2 regions of the Eubacterium limosum genome follow, and region 1 is predicted to be linked to the other one. Evidence: predicted binding sites of a transcription regulator. Region 1 holds the regulator's gene; the other holds the start of a gene.

Evidence for each region. Region 1 encodes Rex, which represses fermentation and respiration genes when NADH is low (regulators of the CRP and FNR family bind a similar motif). Its sites were predicted from a motif close to ATTGTTAANNNNTTAACAAT; they were not measured.
Region 2: B2M23_RS01190 (acetyl-CoA C-acetyltransferase) is a predicted target of Rex. The motif match lies at 12,824-12,843, and genes of this name have one in related genera.

Annotation. Positions count from the first base shown of each region.
Region 1 covers NZ_CP019962.1:2,721,865-2,738,373, forward strand. Annotated here, with positions in the region: gene B2M23_RS12800 (ABC-F family ATP-binding cassette domain-containing protein) at 1-212, opposite strand, end outside; gene B2M23_RS12805 (DUF1538 domain-containing protein) at 380-1,072, shown strand; gene B2M23_RS12810 (DUF1538 domain-containing protein) at 1,069-1,833, shown strand; gene B2M23_RS12815 (P-II family nitrogen regulator) at 1,901-2,251, shown strand; gene B2M23_RS12820 (redox-sensing transcriptional repressor Rex) at 2,411-3,055, shown strand; cyclic di-GMP riboswitch class I at 3,153-3,240, shown strand; gene B2M23_RS12825 (sensor domain-containing protein) at 3,265-5,388, shown strand; gene B2M23_RS12830 (carbohydrate-binding domain-containing protein) at 5,424-7,301, opposite strand; gene B2M23_RS12835 (DUF4956 domain-containing protein) at 7,312-7,989, opposite strand; gene B2M23_RS12840 (polyphosphate polymerase domain-containing protein) at 7,971-8,705, opposite strand; gene B2M23_RS12845 (GNAT family N-acetyltransferase) at 8,878-9,417, shown strand; gene B2M23_RS12850 (EamA family transporter) at 9,592-10,566, opposite strand; gene B2M23_RS12855 (EamA family transporter) at 10,596-11,621, opposite strand; gene B2M23_RS12860 (trimethylamine methyltransferase family protein) at 11,697-13,106, opposite strand; gene B2M23_RS12865 (DMT family transporter) at 13,389-14,318, shown strand; gene B2M23_RS12870 (cobalamin B12-binding domain-containing protein) at 14,448-15,113, shown strand; gene B2M23_RS12875 (GntR family transcriptional regulator) at 15,110-15,814, shown strand; gene B2M23_RS12880 (GntR family transcriptional regulator) at 15,826-16,509, shown strand, end outside.
Region 2 covers NZ_CP019962.1:250,690-267,198, reverse strand. Annotated here, with positions in the region: gene B2M23_RS01245 (exodeoxyribonuclease III) at 1-502, opposite strand, end outside; gene B2M23_RS01240 (FGGY-family carbohydrate kinase) at 608-2,107, shown strand; gene B2M23_RS01235 (sugar-binding transcriptional regulator) at 2,397-3,338, shown strand; gene B2M23_RS01230 (FGGY-family carbohydrate kinase) at 3,447-4,979, shown strand; gene B2M23_RS01225 (2-hydroxyacid dehydrogenase) at 5,002-6,036, shown strand; gene B2M23_RS01220 (L-fuculose-phosphate aldolase) at 6,087-6,749, shown strand; gene B2M23_RS01215 (class II aldolase/adducin family protein) at 6,863-7,516, shown strand; gene B2M23_RS01210 (class II aldolase/adducin family protein) at 7,688-8,350, shown strand; gene B2M23_RS01205 (CatB-related O-acetyltransferase) at 8,388-9,074, opposite strand; gene B2M23_RS01200 (MSCRAMM family protein) at 9,355-10,545, shown strand; gene B2M23_RS01195 (ABC-F family ATP-binding cassette domain-containing protein) at 10,661-12,559, opposite strand; gene B2M23_RS01190 (acetyl-CoA C-acetyltransferase) at 12,937-14,118, shown strand; gene B2M23_RS01185 (enoyl-CoA hydratase-related protein) at 14,146-14,922, shown strand; gene B2M23_RS01180 (3-hydroxyacyl-CoA dehydrogenase family protein) at 15,050-15,889, shown strand; gene B2M23_RS01175 (acyl-CoA dehydrogenase) at 15,923-16,509, shown strand, end outside.

The DNA of each region.
Region 1 (16,509 bases):
GCCAGATAACCGATGGTCAGATTGGATTTTTTACTGATGACGCCGCTGTCGGGGGTAAGCTGGCCGGCCAGTAGCCTGAGAAAGGTGGACTTGCCTGATCCGTTGCGCCCCACCAGGCCGATCATTTCCTTTTCCTGTATGGAGAGGCTCAGCTGGTTAAAAATTTCATTGATGCCGTAACTAAAACTAAGATTTTCAATATTTATAAGCATAAGGTTTTCTGCCTGTTCTTTCCATAGTATTCCTTATATATGATACCAAAAAAGAGGGGGTGTGTCGACTGCGGACAGAGGCAGGGAAAAGAAATTTGCAAAATGATGAATATTTTGCATCTAAGTGGGTATAAAAAGAATGTATTCCAAAACGAGGAGGAGGTTTGATGAAAAAACTGCTTAATAGCTTTAAAGAAGTCCTTGTATCAATTTTGCCGATGACGGTTCTGATTATGATCATCAGTGGTATTTGGGCGCCCTTTACGCCTGAAATGCTTGTGTCCTTTATCGGCGGTGCCATCATGATGATGATCGGCATGGCGCTTTTTTTGTTTGGTGCGGACATCTCCATGATGGAGGTCGGCGAGCGTGTGGGAAACTTTTTGGTCTCCCGGAGAAGCTTAAAAATATTGATTGTTGCGGGCTTTTTCGTGGGCATGTTTGTGACCATTGCCGAGCCGGATGTACAGGTATTGGCCGGTCAGGTGGCCGCGGTCTCGGATGGAACGATTAATCGGACGCTGCTCATTGCTGTGGTCGGCGTTGGGGTCGGTATTTTTCTGGTCATCGCTCTGCTGCGGTTTGTTTTCCAGATGAAGCTGTACCATATCCTGATTATCGGATATATCGCTGTTTTTGCCCTGTCCTTTTTTACCAACCCTGAGATGGCGCCGGTAGCCTTTGATTCCGGCGGCGTCACCACTGGTCCCATTACAGTACCCTTTATACTGAGTCTGGGCAGCGGGATTACCAGCGGCGTAAGAACCAGCAGGGAAGGAACAGACAGCTTTGGGATGGTTGCGCTGTCCTCGCTCGGACCGGTGCTGGCCGTCATGATTTTGGGGGTGATCTTCAGATGAACCTGATCTATAATTTATTTCACGGCATGCCGGAGGTGGCATGGGAGGTTTTTCTGGCTATCCTGCCCATAATTTTGATTTTCCTGTTTTTAAACGCCATTGCACTACGGCTGCGGGCACCTATCATCAAGCGGATTATGGGTGGCTTTGTGGTGACCTATCTGGGGCTGGTGCTGTTTCTCCAGGGTGTAAATATTGCCTTTGTGCCCGCAGGTGAGTTTCTAGGAACAGCGCTCGCAGAGCTTGAGTACAGCTGGATTCTCATTCCGCTGGGCTTTGCCATCGGCTTTCTGGTCGCCTTTGCCGAGCCGGCCGTCCAGGTTATGGTAAAGCAGGTTGAGGAAATGACTAGCGGCGCCATCAAGGCGCGGGTTATGCTGCTGGCGATCTCACTGGGGGTAGCGTTAGCGGTTATGACAGCCATGATCCGGCTGCTGGTCGGTATCTCCCTCTGGTGGATTCTGATTCCCGGCTATATACTGGCCTTTATTCTCGGCCGTTTTGTGGAACCAAATTTTTTAGCCATGGCCTTTGATAACGGCGGTGTGGCCACTGGCCCGATGTGCTCGACCTTTATCCTGTCCCTTTCGGTGGCTGTGGCGGGCGCGACTCCCGGCCGCAATCCGCTGCTGGACGGCTTTGGCGTTGTGGCACTGATCGCTCTTGCACCGATCCTGACAACCCTGCTTCTGGGCTTCTTTTATAAGCAGAAGGAGGCATACAGGAAAAGACAGTGCGAAAAGCAATCCCGTGATTCTTAACCGGTATTGACAGAAGATTTTAATCATATATAATATGTAGATTACTTAGCGAATGATGGAGGAAAAAATGGAAGACAGAAATAAAATTAAGACCGAACTGATTGTGGTGATTGTGGAAAAGGATATGTCCGGCGAGGTCATTGACGCTGCTAAACAGGGCGGCGCTGACGGAGCGACTGTCATGTACGGCCGCGGGTCTGGCATCCATGAGAACGCGCGGTTTTTCGGCATCACCATTGAACCGGAAAAGGAGATTGTTCTGATTCTGGTGGATGCGTCCATAAGGAACGCGGTACTCTGCTCGATCCAGCGGAAAATCGAAATCGACAAGCCGGGTATGGGCATCGCCTTTGTGCTGGATGTATCCAAGGTGATCGGCAGCCCGCATCTTAACCTGATGTCGGACATCGCAGATTAATTGCTTTTAAAGATACCCCAAAGGCGCTTATTTGCTCGATTTCTGAAGGATTCAAAAAACTTTGACACTTTTTTGATTAATTCGGTCATAAAAATTGACGTTTTTTTAACAACTTGATATAATAAAAAGGATAAGTACGACGCAGGAGGGGAGTGCAGAATGCAAACTTTTTCAAAAAGGGTATCGATGACAGTTGTTAAGCGTCTGCCCAAGTATTACCAGTATTTAACCGATTTACAGGATCAACATATTGAAAAAATCTCGTCTAAGGAGCTGGCGGCAATGATGGGGCTGACCGCCTCGCAGATCCGGCAGGATCTGAATTCCTTTGGCGCTTACGGACAGCAGGGCTATGGTTATAAGGTAAAAGAGCTGAAGGAGGCCATTCGCAAAATTCTTGGGCTTGATCTCCAGTATAACTGCATTATTATCGGTTCTGGGAACCTGGGCCACGCCATTGTCAATTACGAGCGTTTTAAAGAAGAAGGCATCCATTTCAAAGCCATGTTTGATGTGGACCCGGACCAGATCGGCAAGAAGGTCGGCAATGTGACAGTCTACCATATGGATGATCTCGACGCTTTTGTCGCACACCATAAAATTGATATCTGTATCTTGAGTGTGCCGCAGAAAGTCGGGCAGGAAACCACGGACCGTGTCGTAGAGCTGGGCATCAAGGCGATTCTGAACTTTGTTCCTCTGGATCTGACAGTGCCTGATGACGTGGTGGTAGAGAGTGTGAATATCACCGACAGCCTCTTTACGCTGACCTATCTGATTAACGAAGATGACGATGATGAATAAATGTATACAGCAGGCGTGAAGCCTGCTTTTTTTGTAAAAAATAGGAGTTGTATTTCAAAAAAAACTATTATATAATAGAAGACAGTTATAAATATAATTGATATCAGGGCAAATCTGTTGAAAGATAGAGACGCAAAGCTAAAGGGCCTAAACAAACATAAATTGTAGGGCAGCCAGCTGCAGTTGAACCCCACAATAGGAGCTGTAAAATGGCAGAAAAAAAGATGAATGAAACCATTGAAAAGAATATTTACGATGTAGCTTTGCGCAATATTTACGATGAGCTTTATGAATTGAATGTTACAAGGAACCGTTATCGCATTATCTACCATGTGGAGAATAAATATGTGACGCCGCCGGAAGAAGGTATTCTGGCAGATGCCGTTGCCGATGTGTCAGCGCACATGATCCACCCGGAGGATTCGAAACGGTTTTTGGAATTTTTTGACCTTGATAAAATACACGTAGCCTTGGAATCTGGAAAGGGCAGCGTTATCGGTGAGTTCCGCAAACTATGGGTGGACGGGAGCTTTCACTGGGCTTCACTGACCGTTTTTCCGGCGGTCGATTATGGCGGGGAGGATGAGATCCTGCTCTGCTTTATCATGGATATCGACTATAAAAAACAGATGGAAGCCGTTGAAAAGGAAAACGAGAGCCTCCAGAAAAAACAGATAGACGACGAGCGCTACCGTCTGGTCATTGAGCAGACCAATACCCTGGTGTTTGAGTGGATCATTGAGACGGATCAGCGTTACTATGCGCCTGAATTTTCAGAAATATTCATGGGCAGCTATGACGGCCGGGATATCAAGGAAATCTGGCTTAACGACGAAGTGGTCCATCCCAAGGATATTGAAGTGCTAAAGCAGAAAATGAATATGGAAGCCATCAGTAACGGCCAGGTGGAAATGGAGATACGCCTGTGCAATAAGAAAGGGCGGTACATCTGGTGTAAGATTGTCTTTAATGTACTTTATAATGAGGATGGCAGCATCAAGCGGGTGATCGGCACCCTGAACAATATCGACGAATCCAAGCGGGCTCACGAAACCCTGAAATACCGAGCAGAGTTTGATCGGCTGACTGGTATTTATAATATCAATACCTTTTATGCGCAGGCCGAAAGACTGGTCAAGGATTATCCAGACCAAAAATTTGCTGTGGTGCGGCTGGATGTCAACCGCTTTAAATTTATTAACGATCTGCACGGGCGTGAGGAGGGCAATCGACTGCTCAGGTTTATGGCAACGGTTATTTCGGCCAATATGGGGCCTTTGGATGCCTTTGGGCGGATGAACAGCGATGTGTTCTGCCTTTGCATGTCTTATGCTTCAGGCAATCCTCTGCTCGAGCGCATAAAGAAGATCCTGAAAGAGATCAACCAGTTTTCTGAGAGCTACCAGGTCATGCCCTCCTGCGGAATCTGCATTGTGAAAGACCGTGATACCCAGATGAGTATCCTCTGCGACTGGGCAAACCTGGCCCAGAAAACCATCAAGGGAAGCCAGATCAAGCAATGGGCCTTTTATGATAAAAAGCTGAGAGCCAAACAGCTTGAGGAGCAGCGAATCGAAAATGAAATGGATGAGGCGCTTAATAAACGCCAGTTCAAAGTATTCCTCCAGCCGAAGCATAATGTGCAGAACGGCGCGGTGATCGGCGCTGAGGCGCTGGTGCGGTGGGACCATCCCGAGAGGGGGTTCCTGACACCATGCCGCTTCATCCCGCTTTTTGAACGCAACGGTTTTATCATCAAGCTGGACGAATATGTCTGGGAAGAGACCTGCCGGATCGTCAAATCCTGGCTGGACAGGGGAATGGAAGCAGTTCCGGTGTCGGTTAATGTGTCCAGAGTGCAGGTGTATAACCCGAATTTTTATAAAAAGCTGCTGCATATTATCCGCCGCTACGATATTCCCAAGGAGCTTCTGGAGGTCGAACTGACCGAGAGCAGCTTTGTGGAGAACACTGTAGACCTGTACCGTGGCATGGAGCGGCTGAGAGAGGAAGGAATTTCCTTTTCAATGGATGACTTTGGATCAGGCTATTCCTCACTCAATATGCTTAAAAATGTACCGGTCAACACCATTAAGCTGGATCGTGAATTCTTTAACGAGAGTGTGGCGACCCAGAAGGGCAAGACCATCATTGAGCATACCATCGGCATGATTAATGATCTGAAACTTCAGGTCATTGCCGAGGGTGTAGAGACGGGAGACCAGGTGGGTTTCCTGAATGATTGCGGGTGTTTGGCAGCTCAGGGCTATTATTATTCCAGACCCATGCCGGTAGAAGAGTTTGAAGAACGATTTTTAAAAGAGAACATCTAAAAAAGAGCTGTGTAGTGCAGCTCTTTTTTAATGCTTTAATTTCCTGGCCTGTCCTGTGGCGTCTGTCCGCCCTGCATATCCTGCGGGGCGCTTTCTCCGGGATGGGTGCCGCCAGGGCCACCGCCCATACCACTGTTGTAGGTGCTGCCGTCCTCGGCAATGCTCGTGACTGAGGTGGAGGGTGTCACTGTGGTCAGGTCTGCGCCGCCTTTTGTCAGGGTATAGGTAGACCCTGTCAGGATATCCGGCGTGCTGATGATGATATTCTGAAATGCCTTGGCTGGGGTGTAGCTCGCGATTTCCTGCCCATTTGCATCCTTCAGGCTGATGGCTGTGCCAGCTGTCTGGGCGGTGTTAAAGGTCAGTGAGATGCTGTTCTGAGCAGAGCTGGACGATGGTGTCTGGAGCATACCGGAGCTGCCTGCCGCGATCAGGGTGCCGCCGGTCAGATTATAGGTGCCGTCGTAATCCAGCGCGCCGTTGCCGCCATCGGTGGGCCCATCAATGGTGACTGTGCCGCCAGTCTGGTTGATGGAGGCGTTGGAATCCAGTCCGTCACCACCGGCGTTGATGGCCCAGTTACCGCCATTAATGTTCAGCACAATGGAGCCGTCGTCCACGCTGGCGCTTTCCATGGGGTTCTGCCCCGGACGCCCATTTTGTGAGGAGCCGTCGCCGCCCGCGGCGTTGATGCCGTCATCGCTCGCCACAATGCTGCCCTTACCGCCGTTCAGGGTAATGCTCATACTTTCAAGGCCTTCATAGGATTTGGTGATATCAAAGGTACCGCCATCTATGGTCAGGGAGGTGTCAGCGTGGATACCGTCATCACCGGAGCTCAGATTAAAGGCACCGTCCTTAATGTCGATGGTGCCATCTGCGTGGATCGAGTCGTCAGACGAGTCAATGTGATAGGTGCCGGCGTTGATGACAATGGCGTTTCCGGCCTTCAGAGCCTTTGCGCTCTGGGTCGTGTCGCTGGTGTCGTCAGAAGCGGTCTGGGGCGATTGCTGCCAGCTGCCCCAGGTGTTGCCCGCGGTTCCGGCCTTATCGCTGCTGTTGGTGCTCCCGCCGCCTGTGGCCAGGCTAAAGGTGCCGCCGTTAATGGTCAGGCTGTTTTCAGCCTGGATACCATCAGCGCCTGCGGTAATGTCAAAGGTGCCGCCATCAATCTGGATGGTACCCTTGGCGGTATCCTCATCATTGGTGGACTTGATACCGTCGCCGGCAGCGTTGATGGTGATGGTGCCGCCCGCAATTTTGGTGGCGTCGCGCCCCACAATGCCGTCGTCTGCCGAGGAGGCAATGGTGATGCTGCCCGACATGATTTTCAGGTCGTCCTTTGAGGTGATGGCGTCATTGTAGCTGCCAGTCACTGATAAGGCTCCGCCGCCGTTGATGGTCAGGTCATCCTGCACATAAAGGGCGGCGCTTGGCGCTTCTGTATCCGCGCTGTCCCGGGACGCACTGTCTGCCAGGCTGTTCTGGGTGCCGGCTTCCAGGGTAACGAGAGTTTTGCCGGCCTGCTTGCTGTAGATAGCCGCACCGCTGCCCGAGGTGATGTGGGCGTCCTTGAGTACAAGACGGACTGTGGCGTTTTTGTCAGCGTCTATGACGATGCTGCCATCATTTAAAGTGCCGGAGAGTACATAGGCCCCAGCCCCTGTGATGGTGAGGGTGCTGCCGTTTACGGTGGCGCCGTCGCCGGAAAAATCAATGCCGCTGCCGTTAAGGGTAACAGTCTGGGGGTTTTCATCACTGTAATCCGTGTCATAGTCCTCCGCGTCATAGCCAGCAGCCGTGGCGCTTGCGCCGGATGACGTTTCAGTCCTGGCAGTACAGCCGGCTGTGAGGATCAGCAGGAGGATAAAGAGAGGAATAAAGGCTAAAAGCAAAATACTTGTTTTTTTCATGGGTTTTCTCCTAAAGGGCCTCGGAAACAGTCTGGGGCCGTCCGCAGATTACAGTGAGGTTACCGTTGCGGCAGCGGATGGCGTCGATGAGCGCTTTTTCATCCTCAGCCCGTTTCAGGACAATATGATATGAAAGCTCATACATACTGCCAAGATTAGTGGTTTTGACGCGTTCCAGAGACACTTTTTTTGTGTAAGCGCTGAAAATATCATCGAAGATTTCAGAATAGTCCAAGTTTTCAGGGATGGTGATGCGCAGCTCCTTGTCAAGAGGCTTGTGTTCGCCAAAGGGCGAGCGGCAGAGGATGAGCATGACCAGGCTGATGATGATGGTGATGACCGCCGCGAACACCACGTAGCCAGTGCCTGTGGCCAGCCCTACAGCCATGGAAAAAAAGATGCTGCTGATCTCCCGGGAGCTTCCTGGAACTGAGCGGAAGCGGATCAGGCTGAAGGCGCCGAGCACCGCCACGCTTGTGCCCAGGTTGCCGTTGACCAGCATGATGACAATCTGCACCATGGCAGGTAGAAGAGCCAGCGTAATGACAAAATTTTTGGAATAGGTGCCGTGGGCCATGTAAACCAAAGCGATGACAAGTCCCAGGATAAGGGACACAAAGGTACAGATGAGCGCAGTGCTGATGGTCATCTGGCCGGTGGTGGCAGTGTCTATGATTGTTGTAAACAAGCGGGGTTCCTCCTTTCGGTTATAAGTTTGCGCTTGTAGATGCTGCCGTATTTGGAAAAGGATGCAGGGTAGATTTTAAGCTCTGAGAGCATACCGCTCAGCCAGAGCGGCATGGCATCAGGAATCTTGATCTCCATGAGAATCTCTTTCGAGTCGAGCAGGGATACGCCGTTATCGCCTAAGGCAAGGCTCAGATCAGACTCACGGCTGCGGATATTGGCGTCAAAGGTAATGCGGATATCGCTGTTTTCGATACCGTAGCAGGCGATGCGGTCATAAGCCAGAAAGAGCTTGGGAACGGGCTTGTAAAAAGCCATGAAATAGTCGATCTCCCGGAGAATCTGGCTGTCAAGGCTTGGGCGCAGGCCGTGGTTGAGCCAAGCCTCGGCCTGGTTCAGAGGCATGGCGGCACGGCGCTTGTAAACGGTGCGCTGCCATTTTTTCTTGATTTCAATATAGACAGTGTCCTCCTGGCCGGGAACACCATAGCTGCGCAGACGCAGCTTCTCCTTGTAGGGGGGCTTCTCGATAGAATGGCGGATCAGGTCGTAGTGGGGAGTGTCGTAGTAAATATTGCAGATAGTGTGGCGTCCGTATTCGTCCATCTGCATATAGGGCTTTAGAGCCTGTATGAGTGACCAGTATTTTTCGCCGGACAGATGGTATTTTTTCTCGATCCTTTGGAAAACGCTGTTGCTCTGACTGAGTGTGTTCATAAATATTTCCTTTCATTTCAAACTTTACAAAAATTTTACATGATTAATGTGATGAATTTATGATGTTTTTAAGAATTCTGCGTGAAGAAACATTTTTTGCCAAAGTAAAAGCCATAAGGTATAATAATGAAAGAAGCATTCACCAATTAGGATTGATAAGGAGCATCGTTTTATGCAGATAGAGTTAAATGATCTATTAATCAGGGATTTTCATCGAAAAGATGCTAAGCTTCTCCATAGCATTGTGCGCGAAAGTGAGATTGTTAAGTTTATGAAAGATTGGTCTGAGAATGCTAAGAATCCTGAAGATTTGTATGGATTTATTGATTGGCTGCAAACAAAGAAAGCGTCAACTGATATTTTTGAAAACAAACGATATGCTATTGTGTTAAAAAAAACAGATGAACTAATTGGAATGGTCGGTATGGGAATTGAAGACACATTAAATGAAGTTGAGGTTGCATACTTTATGAGTGAGAAGTATCAACACAAAGGCTATACAAAACAGGCAGTAACTGCTATTGTTAATTGGTGTTTTCAAGTGTCGGATGTTCCCTATTTAATTTTAACAATCGACTGTGCAAATACACCTTCCTGCAAGCTGGCAGATAGCTGCGGTTTTGAATTATTTGAAAAAAGAACTCCTATTGGGCATATACAACCTAATATGGAAAGCGATAGTTATTATTACTATCGTATATACAGAAAATGAGTATAATCTGTTTCGTTATTTAAGTGGAAACGGTAAAAATCCATGATTCGCAATGCTTTTGAAAAAGACTATAAAAAAGTTATGAGGCGATTTTTGTCTGTAAAATCAATAAAAAATGGCAGCCTGTACCCCAATCGGTACGGCTGCCATTTTTTCTTTTCATTTCCAGATTTATCACTCGTTTTGAACCACTTTTTTCTTTTCATTCTGTTTTGCCTGGACTTCATCTGCCTTGTCACCAGTATACTGCATATAGACAATGGCGCCTACGGCAATGACCATCCCGACGATTTGGAGGGAGCCGAGATGCTGGCTCAGGACTAGAAAGCCCAAAAGCGCGGCCGTGGTGGGTTCAAGGACAAAGGTCAGGGAAGCCGTTGAGGCTTCGATATAATTGTAAGAAACGGCGATGGTTCCATAGGAGATGACCAAAACGGCAAAGTAGCCGAGCAGCATGAGCCACATGGTCAGGCCGCCTGAAGGGGCGGCGGCCGCAAATTCCCGGAATACCTCGGCTGGCGTGGTCTTAAAGGAAAAAACAATGAGACCCATGGCGTTGGAATAGACCAGGTACGCCAGGTAGGAAACGCCGTTTGAAATGTGAAAATAATCAAAAAGGTAGGCAAAAGCTAAGCTGAAACAGTTGGCCAGCCCCCAGAAAATACCAATGGTTGTAATATCGCTGACATGAGTGCTGAAAAGATTGAGCACCAGCGCCATACCGAAAATGGCAATGACGCAGGCGATCAGCTTTTCCCTGGTGATCTTCGATTTAAAGAAGATACGCATCAGGAAAACCAGAACAATGGCGTTCGAGAAATCCAACAGCGAGGCGACAGCGATGGGCAGCGTGTTAAAAGACCGGATCGAGGTATAGATATAGATAGGCGACGCGATCATTCCGCTGCACACAATGAGGGTAAAGTAGAACAGCTTCCTGGGCAGCCTGAGAACCTTTGGCTGTGTAACAAGGGTGTAGATAAGGTAGAAGGATAAGACAGCCAGCGGCGTAAAAGTCGACATGGCGTTTTCGGAAATGCCAAGGCTGTCAAAATAGTTCAAAAACACACCAAAGGTACCAGTAGCTACCGCGGAGGAAGCGGCCAGCAGGACGCCGTAAGCGGCGCCTTTATGTCTGAGAAGAGGCATTATCTTTCACACTCCTTTGGGCATAAAGGCTATTCGACGTCAACTTCAGGGTTCGCATTTGCAGAATCCTGAGTGAGATCTACGGACTCGGTCTGGGCGGCAAGCTCAGCCTTTTCGCGTTTGCCCTCGGAGTATTGCATATAGACAATGGCGCAAACTGCAATGGCGATCCCCAGCATCTGGAGCGGCGTCAGTGTTTCGTGCAGGATAATGAAGCCTAGAATGGCTGCAACACTGGGTTCCAGAACAAAGGTGAGCGCGCCGTAGGAGGCGTCGATATAATTATAACAGGCCGTAATGGAGTAGTAAGACCACATGAGCACTGCGCAGTAGACAAGGGCAACCACAATGACGACGGCGCCGTTTGCGGAAATAGATTCCATGATGTTCTGACCGACAGCCGCTGGATTAGAGGTGATCAGCAGGATGATGGAGCTGCACAGGCAGGCATAAATCTGAGTAGTGATAACCGGTACATCATGGCTGATATGGAAATAGTCGATGGAATAGACAAACGCCAGGGCACATGCAACAGCCACACCCCAGAAGATCCCCATGCTCGTGATTGGGACACTGCTATCCGGAGCTACAGCGCCGAAGCTAATGACCTGGAGCACCAGCATGATGCCGACAATGGCCAGCACACAGCAGATCAGTTTTTCTTTGGTGATCTTCTGCTTAAACAGAATCCGCATCAAAAATACCAAAACGATGGAATTTGAGAAGTGGAACAGGGAGGCGATGGCCATGGGCAGGTTGGCGAATACACGCACATAGGTAAAATTATACAGTGGGTATAAAATAAAGCCGCTGACCGCGATCATCGTAAAATAATACAGCTTTTTTGGCGCGAGGAGCAGCCTGCGGTCCTTGATGAGCGCGATCAGTAAAAAAGCAATAAACATGAATACCGGGCCGATGAGGGTAACCGTATCATCGCTGAGTCCAAAGACCGACAGGTAGTGCAGAAAGATGCCAAAGGTACCAGTCGCAACCGCGGAGCTGCACGCCAGAAAGATACCAAACCCGACGCCTTTTCTTTTCTTTGCGTCCATTTTTTTCTCCTTTATAAGAACTTAAAAACCAGTGGGAACAGGGAGACCCCTGTTACAGGGGCCTCCTAAAAAGGCTTAGTGTAAATATTTTTCAAAGATTTCCTTCATTTTGACTTTTTTATCTTCTGGAATTTCAGGCGCAACGTAAGAGTCCATCCGTTTCTTTAGCTGATCGTCGATGCGCTGCGTGATATCCTTGTTTTCGATAACATATTCTTCGTAGGTACTGCGGACGCCGAAATCCGGGAAGCTGTGTTCTTTGCGGTAGTTGCGCAGCGTATTTTTATGTTTGACATAGGTGCCGTGCTGCCCAACCTCGGTGATCAGGTCAACAGTTTTATCAATATTCATATCCTTGGCCGGCTTGATATAAGCCTGGACATGCTTGATGATCTCTTCGTCCAGAATGAATTTGCGATAGTTGGCGCTGTTGAAGCTGTCAAGGCTGCCCAGCATAAACATGGCGATATCCAGCTTGGCGGCAAAGGCATTCATGATGGCAGTCGTCGCTTCGAGGGCAGCCTGAACGTCGCAGTTTTTGGCGTCGGTGCTTCCGGACGGCATATCAAAGGGCACTTCATAGTATCCGGCCATCTGGCGGGCCATGGCGCACATCTTAATACTTTCAGAAGCGCCGGTGCAGAGCTGAAGGGTACGCATGTCTGTGATACAGGTATAGGTGGAGTAAACCACTGGCAGGCCCGGATTAATGAGCTGGATCAGTGTAAACATGGCCACGTTTTCCGCATTGGTCAGAACCACGTTGTCGATGCCAGTGATCGGGCCTGTCAGGCCGGCGGCAGAGCAGGGAGTAACCTCCATGACCTGATTCTTTTCGGCTGCGTAGAACAAACCGTCCAGCAGTTCTTCGTCAAAGCGAAGCGGAGAAATCGGAGATAAGGATGCGAACAGAGGATAGCCGCCTTCCTTTTCTGTGAGCAGGTGCATCATTTCCATGGTCATATCAATGGTATTGCGGTCAACAGAGCACAGGTTCATGGGTTTGTCCATGTGCAGGAAGTATTCATAGATGGCGGTGATAACGCCTTCCTTGTAGGTGCAGTTATCTGTCGGGAATACGATCAGCTGCCCACCGATATCGACACAGCTGCTGCTCTGGGACAGCTTGAAGAAATTGCGCATGTCATCAAAATTGACTTTACGGCGTTTGAACTCTTCGTCGATGATAAAGGGGGAGGTAGCGTTCGGAGCGATGAGGGGACGGTCGGTCGCGCCGATATTGACAGAGCGGTCCGGGTTGGCCGCATCCAGTATGAAGGATCTCGGAGCAAGCTTCATACAATCTTCAACAACCTTTGGCGGAATCTTGATGATATTGCCTTCAACCGTTGCACCGTGTTTTTTGAAAATTTCATGGGCGCGTTCGTCGCACATTTCAACGCCGCATTTTTCCAGCACATCCAGGGTAGCCTGATGAACGTCTTCGATCTGTTTTTTAGTCAGGGGTTCATAAGTAAAATTCATTTTTCTTTCCTCCTAATTTTGTGCATATTGTGTTATACACTGTACCTGTATTGTAATACGATCCCGGGGGCTTGTCAAGAAAAATCTTAAAAAAAATCTATTTACAAATAAAAAGATAAGAAAACCTTTAAAATAGGCGCTTTATCCCCAAAAAAAACTTTTTGTTGTGATTGAAACTAAAAACGTGTTATAATAAACAAAATTTGAAAAAGCAGAATTAACCAAAAATACGTTTTGAACATATAATATTATGCACAGAAGCTGTGCGGATAAGGTGAGCAAATGAAGCTTTTTAAAAACAGGAAACCCATGGTAGGGATTCTTTTGGGCTGTGCTGGCGCTGTTACAACCGGTATCTTTGGCATCTTTTTTAGCTATTTTGATTTCATTGGTCTCAGTGAGAGCGGCCGGACGATTTTAACGCCCTTCTTCGTATTCATATGCTTTTTCTCAGTGGCACTGGTCAAGAATCCTAAAAGCCTGATCCTAAAAAATAAGCTTTTGTACCTGACAACTATCTGCCTGAGCGGTGGGCTTTTGTACTCCACTTACAATTTTGCTTATGTAAAAGCCATTGAAAGCCTGCCCCTGGCCATCACCTCACTGTTTAACTTTTCCAATGCCGTGGTGCTGGTGCTTCTGATGCGTTTGTTTTTTAAAGAAAAAATTACAGCTAAAAAGGTAATCTGCTGTCTGATCAGCCTGGTTGGAATCCTGTTTGTTCTTGAGATATTCTCAGGGGGAGACGGCGACATTACAACCATCGGTATTTTCTGGGGCGTCTCAGTGACGGTGAGCCTGGCTTTTGCCTATACCATCGACTATTTTCATATACAGAAAGAGATCCCCTTTTATGTGGTCCAGACCTATACCTGTCTGGGGGCCATGATTGTCTACTCCTTTAATTATTCGGTTTGGGATCTTTTTAAGGAGATGGGTAGTATTACCGTCCAGCACGGCGCTGTGCTGTGGCTTGTGCTGCTGCTGTACTTTGTCAATGTCGCCATTTCTTACGGCGCCACCACAGCGTCCTATAATTTTATCGACGCGTCCTATACCTCCATGACTTACGTCCTGGAGCCGACCGTCGCGGCCACAGCGGGGTTCTTTCTCTATGGACAGAGGCTTTCAGCAGTTCAGATCATCGGGATGGTCATATCCGTCAGCGCCATTGTCTATATGCAGTATATTGAGAGCAAAGGCGAAGGGTAGAACAGGAAAAGGATACTGCGAGAGTGGACGAAAAGGCTTTGCAGTGTCAATGAATTCCAAATTATGATATAATCAGTAAAAATAAAGAACAAATTTGAGCATATAATATGATATACAGGAGGCAAGCGAATGAACTTAACAGCATTGACCAAAAAAGTCGTAGAGCTGGAAGATGAAATGGTGACCCGCATTGTAGAGCGGGCGCTGGATCTTGGGGCTGCCCCTATGGAAATTGTCAATGCCGTCAACGACGGGCTGGACAAGGTGGGACTGCTTTACGAGCGCGGAGAATACAGCATCTCAGACCTGATGATGGCCGGTGTTATCTTCGAGGATATACTGAACATGGAGGGGATGCAGTTTCCGGCAAGCCAGCAGGAAGAGGTTTTTGCAGATACAATCCTGCTGGGAACCATTGAAGGCGATATCCATGATATTGGAAAGACAATTTTCCATTCCCTGGCCGTTTCAGTTGGTTTTAATGTCATCGACCTTGGAGTGGATGTGCCAGCTGAGCGTTTTGTGGAAGAGGCCAGGCGCTGCCACCCCAGCATTATCGGTATCAGCGCAGTGTTGACCAACACTGTGGGCGCCATTCAGCGGGCCATTGACCTGCTGAAGAATGACCCCGCAACAAAGGATATTACCACCATTATCGGCGGTGCCATGGTCAATATCGACATTGCGGCCATTTCCGGTGCCGATGCCTTTGCCAAAACCGCCAAGGACGGCGTCGCTGAGTGTATCCGACTGAAAAAGCTGTTTAACGAAAAAAGACAGGATAAGAAACAATGAGTAATTCTAAATTTAAGTATGAAGAAATCATTGAGAGCATTAAGCATAAAATATCCACCAATGTTTACAAGGACAACGACCCTCTGCCCTCAGAGACAGCCCTCTGCGCCGAATACGGCGCCAGCCGGATAACCGTCCGAAAGGCTATATCAGTCCTTCTGTCAGAAGGGCATCTTTACTCCATTCAAGGGAAAGGTAATTACATCAAAAATGTTAAGAAAAACAAGTTTTCCATGCGCTACAGCTGTAAAACTATTTTTAACAATGGTTATGACGAAGCCAAGCTGATTTCCTCAAGCCTTGTAACACCGGATGTTTATATGGTTTATAATCTGAACATTGCACCCAATGAAAGAGTCGTGGCCTTAAAGTGGCTGATTTATGAGGACGGGCTGCCCATCGCCTATGATGAAAAATACCTGCCCTACTTTGCGGGGATCAATATTTCAGAGAAAAGTCTGAAATATAAAGATTTCTCGGATCTGGTTAAGAACAAGATTTCTGTTTATGAGATGTACCAGGATCTGCGGATCAAAGGCGTCAATGCCGATGTGGATGTGGCTGAAAAACTGCGGATTCCGGTGGGCAGTATCCTCATGCTCGTCGAGCTTAACGTCTATGACCAGAGCGGTTTGCCCTTTGGATGGGGCAAGCTTTATATCCTGCCGGATAAAACACGGTTTTTTGCCAAGACAGAGTAGGAGGAATCGTCGTGAAAGAGTACGAAAACATCGTAGAGGACATTAAAAATAAGATCATTAATAATAAACTGGTCGCTGGGGATAAACTGCCCTCCATTAAGGAAATGACTAAAATTTATAACGTGAGCAGTATTACTGTGCGCAACAGCCTGTCCATCTTGTCTAATGAAGGCTATATCGAAACCCGGGAGCGTTCCGGCTGCTATGTAAAGGAGAGCGAAAACGACCTGTTCCACATGTTTTTTAACGAGATCACCAATATTAAGGAGACTATCCTGGACACCAAGATACTGAGTATCTCCCAGATCTTTGACTTCAATGGCCTGGAGGAATTTGACAGCCAGAGCAGTGAGCAGATCCAGACCATTAAAATTCGCCGGACCTTCAATTCCTATCTTGATGCGCCGGTATCCTATGATATTAAATACCTCCTGCACCACTTCAGCGGTGACACGAAGAAAATGTTTTATTACGACAACCTGCGCCGGATCGACTATTTTCTGGAAAAGGAAATCAACAAGACTCTTGAAGTCCGTATGATCCGTCCAACCCAGGACATCATAAACGCACTGAGTATCTCAGAGAGCACCCCGGTGTTTTATTTTAAACAGAAATACTACGATAAATATGACCAATTGGTAGCCGTTGGCCAGACCTACACCATCGCGGACAGCATACAGGTGGTGGCCACGAGC
Region 2 (16,509 bases), 2.0 Mb from region 1:
AGCGTTTAGCGTTGGATTTGGGGTTTTTCAGATCCATCTCGGTGTGCGCGGTATTGACGTCACCGCAGATAATAACCTTTTTACCCTGGGCTACCAAGGCATTGACGTCCTTTAAGAAGCAGTCATAAAAATCCATTTTGAACTGGAGTCGTTCATCGTCCTTCTGACCGTTGGGGAAGTAAATATTAAAGAGGGTGAACTCTGGGTATTCCATGATAATGGTGCGGCCCTCGTGGTTGAAGCGGTCTTCAGACAGACCAGTGGTGATCGAGAGGGGTTCTTTTTTATAGTAGACGGCAGTACCACTGTAGCCCTTGCGTTCGGCGGCGTGGAAAAAGCTGAGGTAGCCGGGAATACTCTTGATGTCCTCGCTGATCTGGTCCTCTGAGGCTTTGACCTCCTGAAGGCATAAGATATCAGGCTGAGCGGCTTCGACCCAATCGGTAAAGCCCTTTTGTGCCACCGCGCGGATGCCGTTGACGTTCCAGGAATATAATTTCATATCAATGCTCCTTTATCGATTTTTTATTGTTTTTTTGGTATAATATGATTTATTATAACACAGAATCATGAGCACTGAGCCAAGAAATGTACGGGAGATGAAAAAATGAACTATATCATCGGGATTGACGGCGGAACCACCAAAATAAAGGCAGTCCTTTTCGACACAACAGGCCACGAGATCGAGACAGTGGCGGCCCCCAGTGATATTCTGGAGGACGGTGTGCGCAAAGAACTGGACATGAATTTTTTCTGGGAAAAGACAGCGGCCTGCGTGCGCCTGCTGATGGAGAAGGGGCCTGCGGCGCCTGAGGATATACTGGCTGTCGGCGTGACAGGACAGGGCGAGGGATTATGGGCTCTGGATAAAAACAACCGGCCGGTGGGCCGCGCTATTTTGTGGAATGACGGACGCGCCCACGAGGAAAACTGGGCTGTCAATGAGAAGACTCCCGGGATCGGCAAGCTGGTACACCGGAACCTGGGCACGCCGGCCGGGGCCGGGAGCGCCCTTCTTCTGCTGCGGTGGACTAAGGATAACCGTCCAGATGTGTACCGCAAGATTCAGACCGTGTTCTTCGCAAAGGACTGGTTGCGCTACTGTATGACAGGTAAAATCGCCACCGACCCCACCGACGGAGGCGCCGCCTATTTGAAGCTTATTGACGGCGCGCCAGCGGTACAGGCTCTGACCGTGCTCAGTCTGTCTGAGGCGGAAAGAGCCATTCCAGAGGTACTGCCTTCCGATGCTGTTGCCGGTGCGCTGACAGCGGTGTCTGCGGAAAAAATGGGCCTGCGGGCTGGAATCCCAGTGGTTACCGGGGCCATGGACGTGGTGGCTTCAGCGGTGGGAACTGGCGCGGTGGGCGTGGGTGACGCCGCGGTGGTGCTGGGCACCACCTGCGCCGTGGAGCAGGTACTGCGTCTCCGCGACTGTGATGTGACACGCTGCCGCAGGCACTACCTGCACCATGTGCAGGCGGATCTGGCCATTGATTTGTCCTCCACCATCAACGGCATGGAAAATGTGGAGTGGATGATGCGTGAGATTGCCAGGAGCGGCAATTACCGGGTGGTGGAGGGACTCATCGAGGATACCCGTCCGGGCAGCGGCGGGGTTGTTTACCACCCTTACCTGTCCTTGGCCGGTGAGCGGGCTCCTTTCCAGCACCGGGATGCCAGCGCCAGTTTTTTTGGGGTGAACTCAGGAACCACCAAGGGCGACCTCATGCGAGCGGTGTATGAGGGGCTGGCCTACTCGGTCCGTGACTGCCTGGAGGGCGGCGGCTGCCGGGGACGCTTGCTGCTGTCCGGCGGCGGTGCGGGAAGTGAGACACTGTCTCAGATGATCGCCGATGTGACCGGGCAATCTGTGGTGGTGACCAGGGGTACAGAGTTCGGTGCTCTGGGTGCTGCCATGACCGCCGGAGTCGCCATTGGCCTTTTCGACAGCGTGGAGGAGGCTGCCGCTAAATGCTGCCGGCTTAAAAAGATTTACAAACCCCGCCAAAATGCGATGTACGAAAAGTGCTATACCTTCTACCGTGAGCTCAGAGCCGCCTTCAGGCCGTTGTGGGTGCGTCGGGCAGAGATTTTTGAGAAATAAAAGTAAATTTAATAAAGAAAAGCAATTTTTATGAATAAAAAGTCTGATGTGCGTTTTTGTGCATTGGGCTTTTTATTTTGCGCTATTTGGGGCTAAAAAGATAAAATCAGAACTATTATCTTAAATAATTAAATGAGAAAATGTAATATTGCTTGACAAATGTAAGAAAACGGTGTAAATTATAGTCACGAAATACATTTGTAAAATAAAAATACAAATGTAACGCAATTGAAAAATAGGTGGACATATGTAATAATGAAAAAAAATGGACACTTATTTGGAGGTTGCCATGGAAGATAAAAATCTGTATATCAAGATCGCGCACTGGTACTATACCTTAGGTATGACGCAGGATGAGATCGCGAAGCGGCTTTCTTTTACAAGACAGCGTGTGAACCGGATCATCAGCTCCCTGAGGGATATGGGCATTGTTACCATAAAGGTTAACGGCTATGCTCAGGGAAATGTGGCGTATGAAGGAGCGATCGAGGAGCATTTTGGTTTAAAAAGAGTAATCATTGCGGAATCGTATGATGGTGAGAGCAACTATATGCCATCGCTTGCAAACACGGCCTCCCAGTATCTGGAGGATTACCTCCAGCCTGGCATGAGCATCGGGGTATCCTGGGGAGAGACGCTTGCGGCGACCATTTCAAACCTTTCTTTTAAAAGGCGGAGTGAGTGCACGGTAGTGCAGATGGTCGGAGCGCAGAACATTGACATGGATATGTTAAAGTCGGATGAAATCGCCCGGTCGCTGGCGGACAAGCTGGACAGCGTGTGTTATATTCTCTATGCGCCAGTTGTTGTCGATCACGCGGAGACAAAGAGAATGCTGATGGAAGAGCGGACCATTCAAAAGTCCTATGAGCTTATGAGGCGCTGTGACGTGGCGCTCTTTGGGATTGGGCAGGTGAGCCGTGAATCCACCATGTGTAAGCGTGGTCTGCTGAAGGTCGAGGATATTGACCGGCTGAGGCAGGACGGCTTTATCGGGGATGTCTGTGTGAACCCGGTAACCATTGATGGCCGCTGGCAGGATTGTTTTATCCGTGACCGCGTTATCAGCGCGAACATGGAGATTTTGAAAAACATTCCGAATGTTGTGGCCATTGCCGGCGGGGAGGATAAAACGGAAGCCATTATCGGCTGTCTGGCCTCCGGAGTCATCGACACACTCATCACCACCGATACGACAGCAGAACGCATTGTGAGAACTCTTGGTTTATAGGACTGGTTTGAACCACCTGGTGGTTTAAATAGATAGGACAGCGGCTATATTGTGACAGCAAGGGGGACGCCGCTGTCTGAAAAAAACTATGATTCTCGGAGGGAAAACATGAAGTATATTATCGGCATTGATGCGGGGACATCGAATGTGAAGGCAGTTTTGTTTGATGTGGACGGCAATGAAATTTTAGTCGAAGCTTTGGAAAATGAGCCCATTTATATCGGCGATACGGACGTGGAGCAGAACATGAACATTTTGTGGGAAAAGGTTGCCCTTTGTATCAAGATGATCATGGAAAACGGGCCGGCAAAGGCAGACGATATTCTGGGCATCGGCGTCACCGGCCAGGGCGAGGGTATCTGGCTCATGGATGAAAACGGTGAACCCGTACAGGATGCGATTCTGTGGTGTGACGGCCGCGCCGCCGATGAAGTCGCCAAGGTGACAGAGGATGATCCAAAGCTCGGCGAAATGATTTTCAAAACAACCGGGACGCCGCCGCTGACAGGAACACAGCTGATGCTGCTGAAGTGGATGAAAAACAACCGCAAGGAAGTACTGGACAGAGCAAAAACCATGTTCTTCTGTAAGGATTGGGTGCGCTATAAGCTGACCGGTGCTATCAATGGCGATATGAGTGACACAGGAACCTCGTTAATGGACGCAGAAAAGGGCGAAGTGGCAGTGGATCTGTTAAAAGCACTGGATTTAGGCGAATATGTGGATCTGATCGCTCCGGTGGTCATCTCCAATAAAATTGTCGGCAACGTGATTGACCGCGTCGCTAAAGATCTGGGCCTTAACCCGGGGACACCGGTCGTGGCAGGCGCCATTGACGTTGTCGCCGCTGCGGTGGGGATTGGAGCCGTAGAAGACAAGGATATCTGCGTTATTTTAGGCACTACCTGCGCCAATGAAATCTTCATGAAAAAGGAAGACTGCGAATTTGGCAAAGAGGGAACCCGCCTTGAAAAGCACGCGGTGGGCGATCTGTTTGTCAATCTGATGCCAACAATGAACGGAACACCGAACATCGACTGGGTGCTCAACGAAATTGCTTTGACTAAGGATTTTTCTAAGGTCGATATCATGATCAAGGACGTTCCGGCCGGCAGCGGCGGCGTGATTTACCATCCCTACATCAGTGCAGCGGGTGAACGTGCTCCGTTTTATCACCCGCACGCCAAAGCGAACTTCTTTGGTATCAGCGCGAACACCAAGCGTGCAGATTTAGTTCATGCGGTTTACGAAGGTATTACCCTTTCCATTAAAGACTGCCTGCAGGGCGCGGATAGAAACAGCAAAATTTTTATTGCCGGCGGGGGAGCCAAGAGCTCGATCTGGGCGCAGATGATCTCAGACGTCACTGGTATGGAAGTTGTTGTTTCAGCCGGAAACGAATTCGGCGCCAAGGGGGTTGCCATGATGGTAGGTCTCGCGGTGGGCGAATATGAGAGCTATACCGACGCGGCCCGCAGAACCTGTAAATCTGAACGCATTTACCGTCCGAGACCAGACCAGAACGCGATTTACGAAGATATTTACACACTGTATAAAGGCATCCGTATCGCCTGCGAGAGCCTGTGGACAGCCCGTGCCGATGTCATGAAAACCATCAGTAAACGTACCCGAGAAAACTAGAGACAGAAAGAAGGATAACACAATGAAAATTTTTTTTACTGCAGAATATGATGAAGAACAGTTAAAGCCATTATACGAAATGGGTGAAGTGGTAAAAGATGGCTGGGCCATCGGCCTGCCCAAAATGCAGGAGGAGGAGCTCATGGAAAAATCCGCTGACGCGGACATCATTATCACAAGCTACGACGATATTACCCGGGCAGTCATTGAAAATGCTCCAAACCTAAAGCTTATCGCCTGTACCCGCGCCACCCCAGTTAACGTTGATATGGCCGCAGCAAAAGAACGTGGTATCCCCGTTATCTATACACCGGGACGTAATTCCGATACGACGGCAGAGATGACTGTAGGCCTTATGCTCTCCATCGCCAGAAAGATCCCGATGGCCTACAAGGCTTTAAAGGAAGGTAAATTTACTGCAGACCCGAATGCCCAGAAGGTAACCAAGGAAGGCCTGAAGGTCGATATGGTCTGGGATATGGAACCCGGCTCACCCTATATGGTCTTTAAGGGGACTCAGCTCCATGGTAAGACGCTTGGGATTGTGGGCTATGGCAGCATTGGCCGCCGTGTGGGCAAAATCGCCCGTGCCTTTGGCATGGAACTGTTGATTTATGACCCGTTCCTTTGTCCCATCGACTTGGAGGAAGTCGGCGTTAAAAAAGCGGAAAAACTGGAAGACCTGATGAAAAACGCTGATTTTATTACATGCCATATGAAGATCACCCCGGAAACTACGGGCATTATCAGCCGTGAAATGATTGCTCTTATGAAACCGACCGCTTATTTTATCAACAGCTCCAGAGGTGCGATTCTTGACGAGGAAGCCCTGATCGACGCGCTCCGGGAAAAGCGGATCGCTGGCGCGGCTTTCGACGTTTACGCTAAAGAGCCTATTGCGAGCAACCATCCATATATCACCGAGCTCGATAATGTGGTCATCACACCGCATATTGCCGGCGCCACGGACGACGTTCTCGTGAACCATACCAAACAGATCGTCGCCGATGTGAAACGCTTTGCAGAAGGCCGCAGAATGCTGTATGAATACCGTTAGAGTTCAACCGATAAACCTGAAAAAATAATATAATAAAGAGGAGATTAAACATGTTACTGCAAAAAGAAAGAGAAGACGTTGTTAAATATTGCCAGATGCTCATCACCCACGGATTAACAAAGGGAACCGGCGGAAATATCAGTATTTTAAACCGGGAAGAGGGTTTGTTTGCCATCAGCCCAAGCGGCATCGATTATTTTGAAACCGAGCCCGAAGACATTGTTGTCATGAACCTGAAAGGTGAGATTGTGGATAGTAACCGTAAGCCCTCCAGCGAACACGAGCTCCACCGCATTTTCTATACCGACCGTGACGATATTGACGCAGTGGTACACACACACTCTGTTTACAGCACCGTCCTGGCAACTCTGAGAGAAGGCCTGCCGGCTTCCAGCTATCTGGTTGCATTCTCCGGCTACGATGTCCGTTGCGCCGAGTACGCCTCCTACGGCTCAATGGAACTGGCTAAAAACACCTTTGAAGCCATGAAAGAACGCAACGCCGCCTTTATGGCCAACCACGGCCTCATCGCCGGAGGCAGCGATATCCTCAACGCCTTTAACATTGTGGAACAGATCGAACAGTGTGCGGAAGTCTATGTCAAAGCCAGATCTATCGGCACACCAGTGCTTTTGGACCACGACGAAATGACCCGCATGATCGATAGCTTCAATAACTCCTACGGCCAGCGTAAAGCCAAAAAGGATTTATAAGAACCAACCCGCGACGATTTTCTTAAATGAGTAAACCCCATCAAAACCCGGAGGCAGCAGATCGGCCCCCGGGTTTTTCCATTTTGGAAGTTGGGAAAGAAAGGAAAAATGACATGAAGTATATGAAAACAAGGCAGGCCATCATCGACGCCTGTCTGTGGCTTCAGGATACCGGTATGGTCATCGGTACATGGGGCAATGTAAGCGTGCGTCTGGACGCAGAAACCATCATGGTGACCCCGAGCAGGGTCGATTATCAGGATCTGACCCCTGGGGATATGGTGATCGTGGATATGGCGGGAAACAAGGTGGAGGGCGAACACAGCCCCACCTCTGAGATGCACGTGCACCGGCTCATTTATGCGGCCCGGTCCGATGTGGGCGCAGTGGTTCACTGTCACCCGGTTTACGCCTCAGCCATGTGCGCGGCTGAACACGGCATTCCGGTTATCTTTGAGGAAATGAGCCAGATGATCGGCGGGGAGATCCCCATCACGGCCGAGTATGTGAACGCCGGACAGCATGTTCGTCTGGGAGAGGTAACCGCTGAGGCGCTGGGCGATAAAAACGCTGTCCTGATCCGCAATCACGCCCCAGTCTGTGTGGGTCGCGATCTTGGAGAAGCCCTGACCTGCTCACTGGTAACCGAGAAAGCCGCTAAGTGTTATCTGGCCCTCAAGGGCGGTGTGGAGGTCACGACCATCCCTGAGGATATGGTCAAGGCCGAGCGCCACAGGTTTCTTTACAGCTACGGTCACGAGCAGTAAGCAGCGTGCCCCAAGCCTTAAGAACCTTAAAAGCTAAGTTGATAAATTCTCCCTGAAAGAGTATAATAACATTTAAACAAACCTTACCCGGAGACGCAAACCTGTCTTCGGGTTTTCCTGAATCTGGAATGAAAAGGTTGTCTTACTTTTAATGTGTGAAAGGAGAATGTTATGGAATACGCAAAAGAGAGAAAAGCCATTGTGGATGCCTGCCGCTGGCTGGAGGCCAACGAGATGGTCATTGGCACCTGGGGCAATGTGAGCGCGCGCCTGGATGAGGGAAAGCTGATGGTGACCCCAAGCCGGGTGGCTTTTACCGATATTTACCCTGAGGACCTGGTGGTGGTAAACACTGAAGGCTGCAAGGTCGAGGGTGTATGGTACCCGAGCTCCGAGGTTCATATTCACCGTTTAATCTACGCCAGACGCGGGGACGTCAATGCCATTATCCAGTGCTATCCGACCTACGCCTCAGCCATGTGCGCCTCCCAGCAGGGGATTCCTCCGATTTTCGAGGAAATGAGTCAGCTCATTGGCGGTGGTATTCCGGTAACACCCGAATACATTAATGCCGGACAGCACCAGAAGCTGGCCGAGGCCGTCATTGAAACCATTGGACAGAAGAACGCCATCCTGATCCGGAACCATGCGCCCATGTGCTTTGGCCGCGATATGACCGAGGCGCTCACCTGCTGTAAAGTTACGGAGAAGGCCGCCAAATCCTACCTGGCCCTCAAGGGAGGTGTGGATGTGGCTGTAATCCCCGACGAAATGGTCGAAGCAGAACGTGAGCGCTACCTGAACAGGTATGGGCATGAGGGATGCGAGGTGTAAAATAAAAAAGGACTGGTACCAGTCCTTTTTTTGCGTCCTATTTCAGCCGTTCGATGACCTTGCGGGCCGTGTCGCCCAGCCATTTCGCCTCAAGAGCAGCGTCAATATGGCCGTCGATGAGCTGGGGCAGGAAATCGCGGATCTCCTCGTCGGGGAGATCCCACCATTTCAGTGCCATGAGCTTCGTGATGGTGGCGTCGTCAAAACGCTTTCGGATAAAGCGGGCCGGGTCACCGCCGACTACCGTGTAGGGCGGGACGTCCTTTGTCACCACACTGCGGGTGCCGATGATGGCGCCGTCGCCGATGTGCACGCCGGGCATGATCACACTCTCGTACCCAAACCACACATCGTTGCCGACAATGGTCGGCCCCTTGAGGGTGGAAACCTTGCCGCCGAAGCTCTCGTCCAGATCCCAGTGGTCGTTTGCAATGGGAAAAGGATAATTGGCCATGGAAGTAAAACTATGGTTAGCGATAGGACAGAGGAAAGTAGTCCCCATGGCCAGCGAACAGTATTTCCCAATGATAATGGTGTCTTTGTGAAACTGCGGGTAATGGTACAGAATGTTGTTCTTGACAAAATCCCGGGGGTCGTTCCGTTCATCGTGATAGTAAGTGTGCTCCCCGACCTGGATATCCGGATCGTCGATGACATTTTTCAGATAAACCACAGAAGTGTTATCATCGGTTAAATAAATTCGTTGATCATTGTCCTTGCGCATTTTTTTGCTCCTGTAAATTTAAAATATATTACGATATCATTATATCAAAAACCCAAAGCTTTGGATAGGATCTACCCAATTTTTCCTGACAGAGAGCAAGAAATAACAATTGCCTTTCCCCTAAGCTTACAAGAAAGAATTATAAAAAGATATAATAAAAAAGCAGGGGGCTGTTAAGATGTGGAAAAAGCCTTTTTATGGGTAAGTAATACATAAGATATTTTAATGTATTGCAGAAATTTTGAAACTTTACCCATTATATGTATAGAAAGGAAGCAGCATGAAAAAATTAACGGGCACTCTGACGGTCCTTCTAATGGCCATATTATTTTCATTTTCACCCGTTTGGGCAGCCCAGGGGGCAGACACAAAGCCAACGCCTACTGCGCCTTCGATGGCAGATACCACAAAGCCGGCAGACAAGCCGGAGTATGCTGATAAAGACAGCGGTAAGACTGAAAATAAAGCGGAGGGGGACAGCGCTGTGGCTGTGGAAAGGGCAGCGGTTTTGAAGTCAGGAAACTACTATACCTTTAAGCTGCCGGAAAGCGTCATCATTATAGAGAAACTGTCACTGCCTATGACCGATAAGGATGGCAAGCTTTATGGCACCGCTTATGTGGGCACCGATGGCGTGGTCATCATCGCCCTGACCGAGGATGCGGCCGGTGATGCCGCAGTGACGGATCGGCTGGAGGCGGCGGGCGCCGAGCCAGCTGTTGTCCAGACCCTTGGGAGCCAGACAGGCCCCCAGGGCAGTGTTGTTTTCCGAAAGCAGGATGAAAACGGCAACGGCCTGGAAGGTGCCCGGTTCGAACTGATGAAAACGGATGAAAACAATCGGACAGTGGCCGCAGTTACATCCGGAGCGGATGGAAGTGTCCGCTGTGACGGTCTTGCACCCGGAACCTACAGGGTGGTCGAGACCCAGGCCCCGAGCGGCTTTCTGCGAAACCGCATAACCCTGGATTTTACCATCTCCGATTCAGCCCAGACTCAGGCTGTAATGGTGGATGCGGGCGTACATACAGGCTACCAGGGACGTCTGTCGATCTTGAAAATGGACGAGGAACGGGACCCACTTCCCGGGGCCAGTTTTAAAATCCTGGACGCCAACGGATATACCCTTCAGAAGGATCTGGTCACCGATTCAGACGGACGGATCTGGGTTAGCAACCTGGCGCCTGGGCGCTACCAGGTTATGGAGACTGAAGCGCCTGCGGGTTATCATCTGGACGCCACTCCGGTGAGCTTTGAGGTGTCTGCTGAGGCGGAGGGCGAACCCGCCGCCATGGAGGTCAAGGCAGTCAATGTCCGGCGTTCGTCTAAGCTCAGGTACTCTACCGGTACGACGTCCCCCAATGCAGACACAGGCGTGGACAGTATGGACTTCCTTGGCCTTGGGTTTGTCGTCATCGCAGCGGTCATTTCCGCGGGAGTGATGGTTTACCAGAAAACAAAGCGCAAATAAAACGTAAAAACCCGCTGGCATGAGATGGTGCCGGCGGGTTTTTTGTGAGTAAAATTCAAGCTTTCTTCCTATTTATATTAAGGGCTAAATTATTAAGGGCTAAATTAGCGCTTAATCAGATTCGGTTTTTCTTTGACTGACGAACAATGTCTTCGAGGTATTCCTTGCGCTCCATCTTCTCGAGAAGTGAATCCTCCAGGGCTTCCTTTTCCTCAGTCAGGGCCTGGAGGCGAGTGTAGTCGGTGGTGATGCCGGCCATCTCGGTATCGATGGCCTCCAGGCGGGCCTCCATCTGCGCCATGTCTGCGTCGATGCGGTCATACTCCTGCTGTTCGCGGTAGTTCAGCTTCACGGCCTTTTGCCGGGGCTTTTCAGTTTTCTGTTCGCTGGGTTTACTGGTGGCGTTGTCCGAATCCCGGTCTGCGTGCTTTTGCATGTAGTCGGTGAAATTGCCGGTCTGCACCAGAATCTCACCACCGCCGGTAAAGGAGAAGATGGTATCGCACACCCGGTCCAGGAAGTAGCGGTCATGGGAAACAGTGAGCACACTGCCCTGAAAATCGTCCAGGTAGTTTTCCAGGATTTTGAGGGTATCGATGTCCAGGTCGTTGGTGGGCTCGTCCAGCAGCAGCACATTGGGGGCGGACATGAGGATACGGAGCAGATACAGACGCCTGCGCTCACCGCCGGACAGCTCGGAGATCCGCACCCACTGGGCGTACCGGTCAAAGAGGAACAGCTCCATCATCTGAGCCGCGGTGACGACCTCGCCCCGGGCGTTCTCAACGGTTTCGGCGCCCTCGCGGATGTACTCGATGGCCCGCAGGTTTAAATCCATATCCTCGGATTCCTGTGAAAAATAACCGATTTTAACCGTATTTCCGATGATGATGGACCCGCTGTCTGGCCGGATTTTTCCAGCGATCAGATTCAGCAGCGTGGATTTTCCCCGACCGTTTTTCCCAATGATGCCAATACGTTCATCGGGACCGAAAATATAGCTGAAGTCTCTGACTACGCACTGATTTTTAAAGGATTTGGACACATGGTCGAGATCCACCACCATTTTGCCCAGACGGGTAAATCCGACGTTGATCTGGAGGATATCCTCGTTTAGGTCGGCAGCGCTGTTTTTAATGTCCTCAAAGCGCTGAATCCTTGCCTTTTGCTTGGTTGTCCGGGCGCGGGCGCCCCGCCTGATCCACGCCAGCTCACGCCGGTACAGATTCTGGCGTTTCTGTTCCATGATGCTCTCAAACTCCTTTCGGGCGGCCTTTTTCTCGACAAACTCGGAGTAATTGCCAGCGTACTCGTACAGAGCGCCGCCGTCCAGCTCGATGGTTTTGTTTACGACCCGGTCCAGGAAATAGCGGTCATGGGTAACCATTAAGAGAGCGCCCTTGCGGTTTTCCAGATACTTTTCAAGCCAGGTAATGGTCTCGTTGTCCAAGTGGTTGGTAGGTTCATCAAGAATCAGGAGGTCGCAGGGGGTCAGGAGCACAGAGGCCATGGCCACCCGTTTGCGCTGTCCACCGGACAGGGTGCCGATGGTTTTGTCAAAATCTCGGATACCCAGCTGGGTCAGGATGGTTTCAACCTGGGATTTCAGATTCCAAAGGCCGCCTGCGTCAATGGTATCGGTCAGAGACATCAAGTGTTTCTGGAGTTTTTCGTCTTCGGGATAGCGCGCCAGGAGGTCCAGGGTGCTCTCGTAGTCCCGCAGGGTGTTCATCTCCGGGGTATCAGCCCGAAAAACCTGTGCCAGGACGGTAACATTTGGGTCGAGTTCAGGGGTTTGCGCCAGGTATTCGATGCGTTTGCTGCCATAGACGCGGATTTCTCCTGCGTCGGGAGTATCCTGCCCGGCCACAATGCGCAGCAGAGAGGATTTTCCGGTGCCGTTAACACCGATGACACCGATTTTGTCACTGTCCTCGATGCTGAAGTTGATTTCTTCAAAAAGGGTCTTGACACCGTAGGTTTTTTTAAGGTTTATGATGGATAATAGGTTCATGATTTTATTTTCTTTCTTTTAGCTTTTAGCAGTTTGCTTAAGGGCTATTTTAACACAGATTGCTCCAAGAAAAAAGAAATCTAAGAATAAGGCTAATTTAAAGCTTTATTGAGTAGTATAAATATACAATAAAACACCGCTTATATATGGTTTGAGCGATTATAGAGGGTCAATATACCTGTATATACATATTTCACAAAAAAAGACCGTTTAATAACAGAATTTTCCTGTAATCTATTGCAAATTCGCCAAATATGTGGTAGTATTGTTATATATTTAACAGATACTCCTTTTGTTCTATAAATGGACAGTTGGAGTATAAGATAAATGATTCAAATATTCACATGGAAATGTGAGAATTAATGGAGGAAATTTAAGTGGCAAAAGAAGTAGTATTAGCTGGTGCTGTACGTACAGCGATTGGTAGTTTTGGCGGTTCTTTAGCAAATGTTCCGGTAGTTGATCTTGGAACAATCGTTATTAAAGAAGCTTTAAACCGTGCTGGCGTTAAACCGGAAGACGTTGATGAAGTGTTAATGGGTTGTGTATTACAGGCAGCTCAGGGACAGAGTGTTGCTCGTCAGTCTGCTGTAAACGCTGGTATTCCTGTTGAGGTTCCTGCTTTAACCCTTAACAATTTATGTGGTTCTGGTCTCAAATGTATCAATCTTGCAGCTGCCATGATCCAGGCTGGAGAAGCAGATATTATTGTTGCTGGTGGTATGGAAAGCATGTCTGGCGCTGCTTACGCTGTTCCTAAGGGACGCTACGGCTACAGAATGGGCGATGGCCAGTTCATCGATACCATGATCAAAGACGGTTTAACCGATGCCTTCAATCACTATCACATGGGTATCACCGCTGAAAATGTAGCAGAACAATATGATGTAACTCGCGAAGATCAGGATGATTTCGCCGCTAAGAGCCAGCAGAAATGTGAAGCCGCTCAGGCAGCTGGCCGTTTCGACGATGAAATCGTACCGGTTCCGGTTAAAGTTAAAAAAGAAATGGTTGAATTCAAAGTTGATGAATTCCCAAGAAAAGGCGTAACTGTTGAAGGTATCAGCAAAATGCGTCCGGCTTTCAAAAAAGACGGTACCGTAACCGCTGCAAATGCTTCTGGTATCAATGACGGAGCAGCTGCCATCGTTGTTATGTCTGCTGAAAAAGCAAAAGAATTAGGCGTTAAGCCAATGGCTAAATTTGTTGTCGGCGCTTCCGCCGGTGTTGATCCATCCATCATGGGTGTTGGACCAATCTTCTCAAGCCGTAAAGCTTTAGAAAAAGCTGGTTTAACCATTGACGATATGGATTTAGTTGAAGCGAACGAAGCCTTCGCAGCTCAGTCCTGTGCTGTAGGCAAAACTTTAAATATTCCTGAAGATAAATTAAATGTAAACGGCGGCGCGATTGCCTTGGGTCATCCAGTTGGTGCTTCTGGTTGCCGTATCATGGTAACTTTACTGCACGAAATGCAGAAACGCGGCGCTAAAAAAGGTCTTGCGACCTTATGCGTAGGCGGCGGCATGGGTGTGTCCACCATCGTAGAAATGGATTAATTTTTCTAAGGAGAGAAGGTAATTACAATGGGTTTTGTTAAATATGAACCACAAGGTGCAGTTGCTGTTATCACCATCGACCGTGAAAAGGCTTTAAATGCTTTAAACAGTGAAGTACTTGAAGATCTGGATAAAGTCATCGATGGTGTTGACTTAGATAACATCCGCTGCCTGATTATTACAGGTGCCGGTCAGAAGTCTTTTGTTGCCGGTGCGGACATCGGTGAAATGAGCAGCCTGACTCAGGCTGAAGGCGAAGCTTTTGGTAAAAAAGGAAACGCTGTTTTCAGAAAGATCGAGACTTTACCAATTCCGGTTATCGCTGCAGTTAACGGTTTTGCACTAGGCGGCGGCTGCGAATTATCCATGTCCTGTGATATTCGTCTGGCTTCTGAAAATGCAACCTTTGGCCAGCCTGAAGTTGGCCTTGGTATCACTGCTGGTTTCGGCGGAACTCAGCGTCTTGCACGTTTGATCCCAACCGGCAAAGCAAAAGAAATGCTCTATGCCTGCACCAATATCAAAGCAGCTGACGCTTTGAGCTGGGGCCTGGTTAATGCTGTCTACCCGGCAGACGAATTAATGCCTGCTGCACTGAAATTAGCTGGTAAAATTGCTAACAACGCTCCAATTGCTGTCCGCAACACTAAAAAAGCCATCAATGATGGACTTGAAATGGGTATGGACGACGCAATTGCCTTTGAAGCAAAACAGTTTGGCGGATGTTTTGAATCCGCTGACCAAAAAGAAGGTATGGCTGCCTTCCTGGAAAAACGTAAACACGAACCTTTCCAGAACAAATAAATATGATTTTCAACTCAAGGGTATTTTTGTATAAAAATACCCTTGAGTTTGGGCTTTTCGCCTGTATATACAAATCTGTATATACAAGAATACAAAAAAGTTTTTAATTTATCTAGGAGGACTTAAAATGAAAGTTGGCGTTATTGGTGCCGGTACAATGGGATCAGGTATTGCTCAGGTTTTCGCTTCTACCGATGGTTATGAAGTAGTACTTTGCGATATCAAACAGGAATTTGCCGATGGTGGTAAAGCTAAAATCGAAAAAGCATTAGCAAAACAGGTTGCTAAGGGCCGTATCGATCAGGCTAAAATGGATGCAACCTTAGCAAAAATCACAACAGGCTTAAGAGATGCTGTTGCGGATTGCGATCTGGTTGTTGAAGCTGTTTTAGAACAGATGGAAATGAAACATGAATTATTCCAGGCATTACAGGGAATCTGTAAACCAGAATGTATTTTCGCTTCCAACACTTCTTCTTTATCTTTAACAGAAATGTCTCAGGGCGTTGACCGTCCAGTGATTGGTATGCATTTCTTTAATCCGGTTCCGGCTATGAAACTGGTTGAAGTTATTGCTGGTTACCATACTTCTCAGGAAACCGTTGATACCATCAAAAAGATTGCGACAGATATCGGCAAAACACCGGTACAGGTTAACGAAGCTGCAGGTTTTGTTGTAAACAGAATCTTAGTTCCAATGATCAACGAAGGTATCGAAGTTTATGCTGCTGGTACTGCTTCCGCTGCGGATATCGACACCGCTATGAAATTAGGCGCAAATCACCCAATGGGACCATTGGCTTTAGGTGACTTAATTGGTCTGGACGTTGTTCTGGCAATTATGGAAGTATTACAGGCAGAAACTGGCTCTGACAAATACGCTCCGTCTCCACTGCTTCGCAAAATGGTACGCGCAGGCGTTTTAGGTATGAAAACAGGAAAAGGATTCTTTGATTACACAAAATAAGCTTGTGTGACAAATATATTTAGGAGGAACAGTATGGACTTCAATCTGAGTAAGGAACATCAAATGTTGCGCACACTCTACAGAGAGTTTGCAGAAAATGAAGCAAAACCAATCGCGCAGGAAGTTGACGAAGAAGAACGCTTCCCGCAGGAAACCGTTGATAAAATGGTCAAAAATGGCTTTATGGGTATTCCATTTGCCAAAGAAGTCGGTGGACAGGGCTGTGATACATTAGCTTATATTTTAGCTGTTGAAGAATTATCCCGTGTCTGCGGTACTACAGGCGTTATCCTTTCCGCACACACTTCACTGGGAACAGACCCAATCCGTAAATTCGGTACACCGGAACAAAAAGAAAAATACTTACCGCGTTTAGCAAGCGGTGAATTATTAGGCGCTTTCGGTTTAACTGAACCAGGCGCTGGTACTGATGCTTCCGGACAGCAGACAAAGGCTGTTTTAGAAGGCGACCACTATGTATTAAACGGTACGAAAATCTTCATTACCAACGGTGGTAAAGCAGATGTTTATATCATCTTCGCAATGACAGATAAGAGCAAAGGCACCAAGGGTATCTCTGCATTCATCGTAGAAAAAGATTATCCAGGCTTCTCAATCGG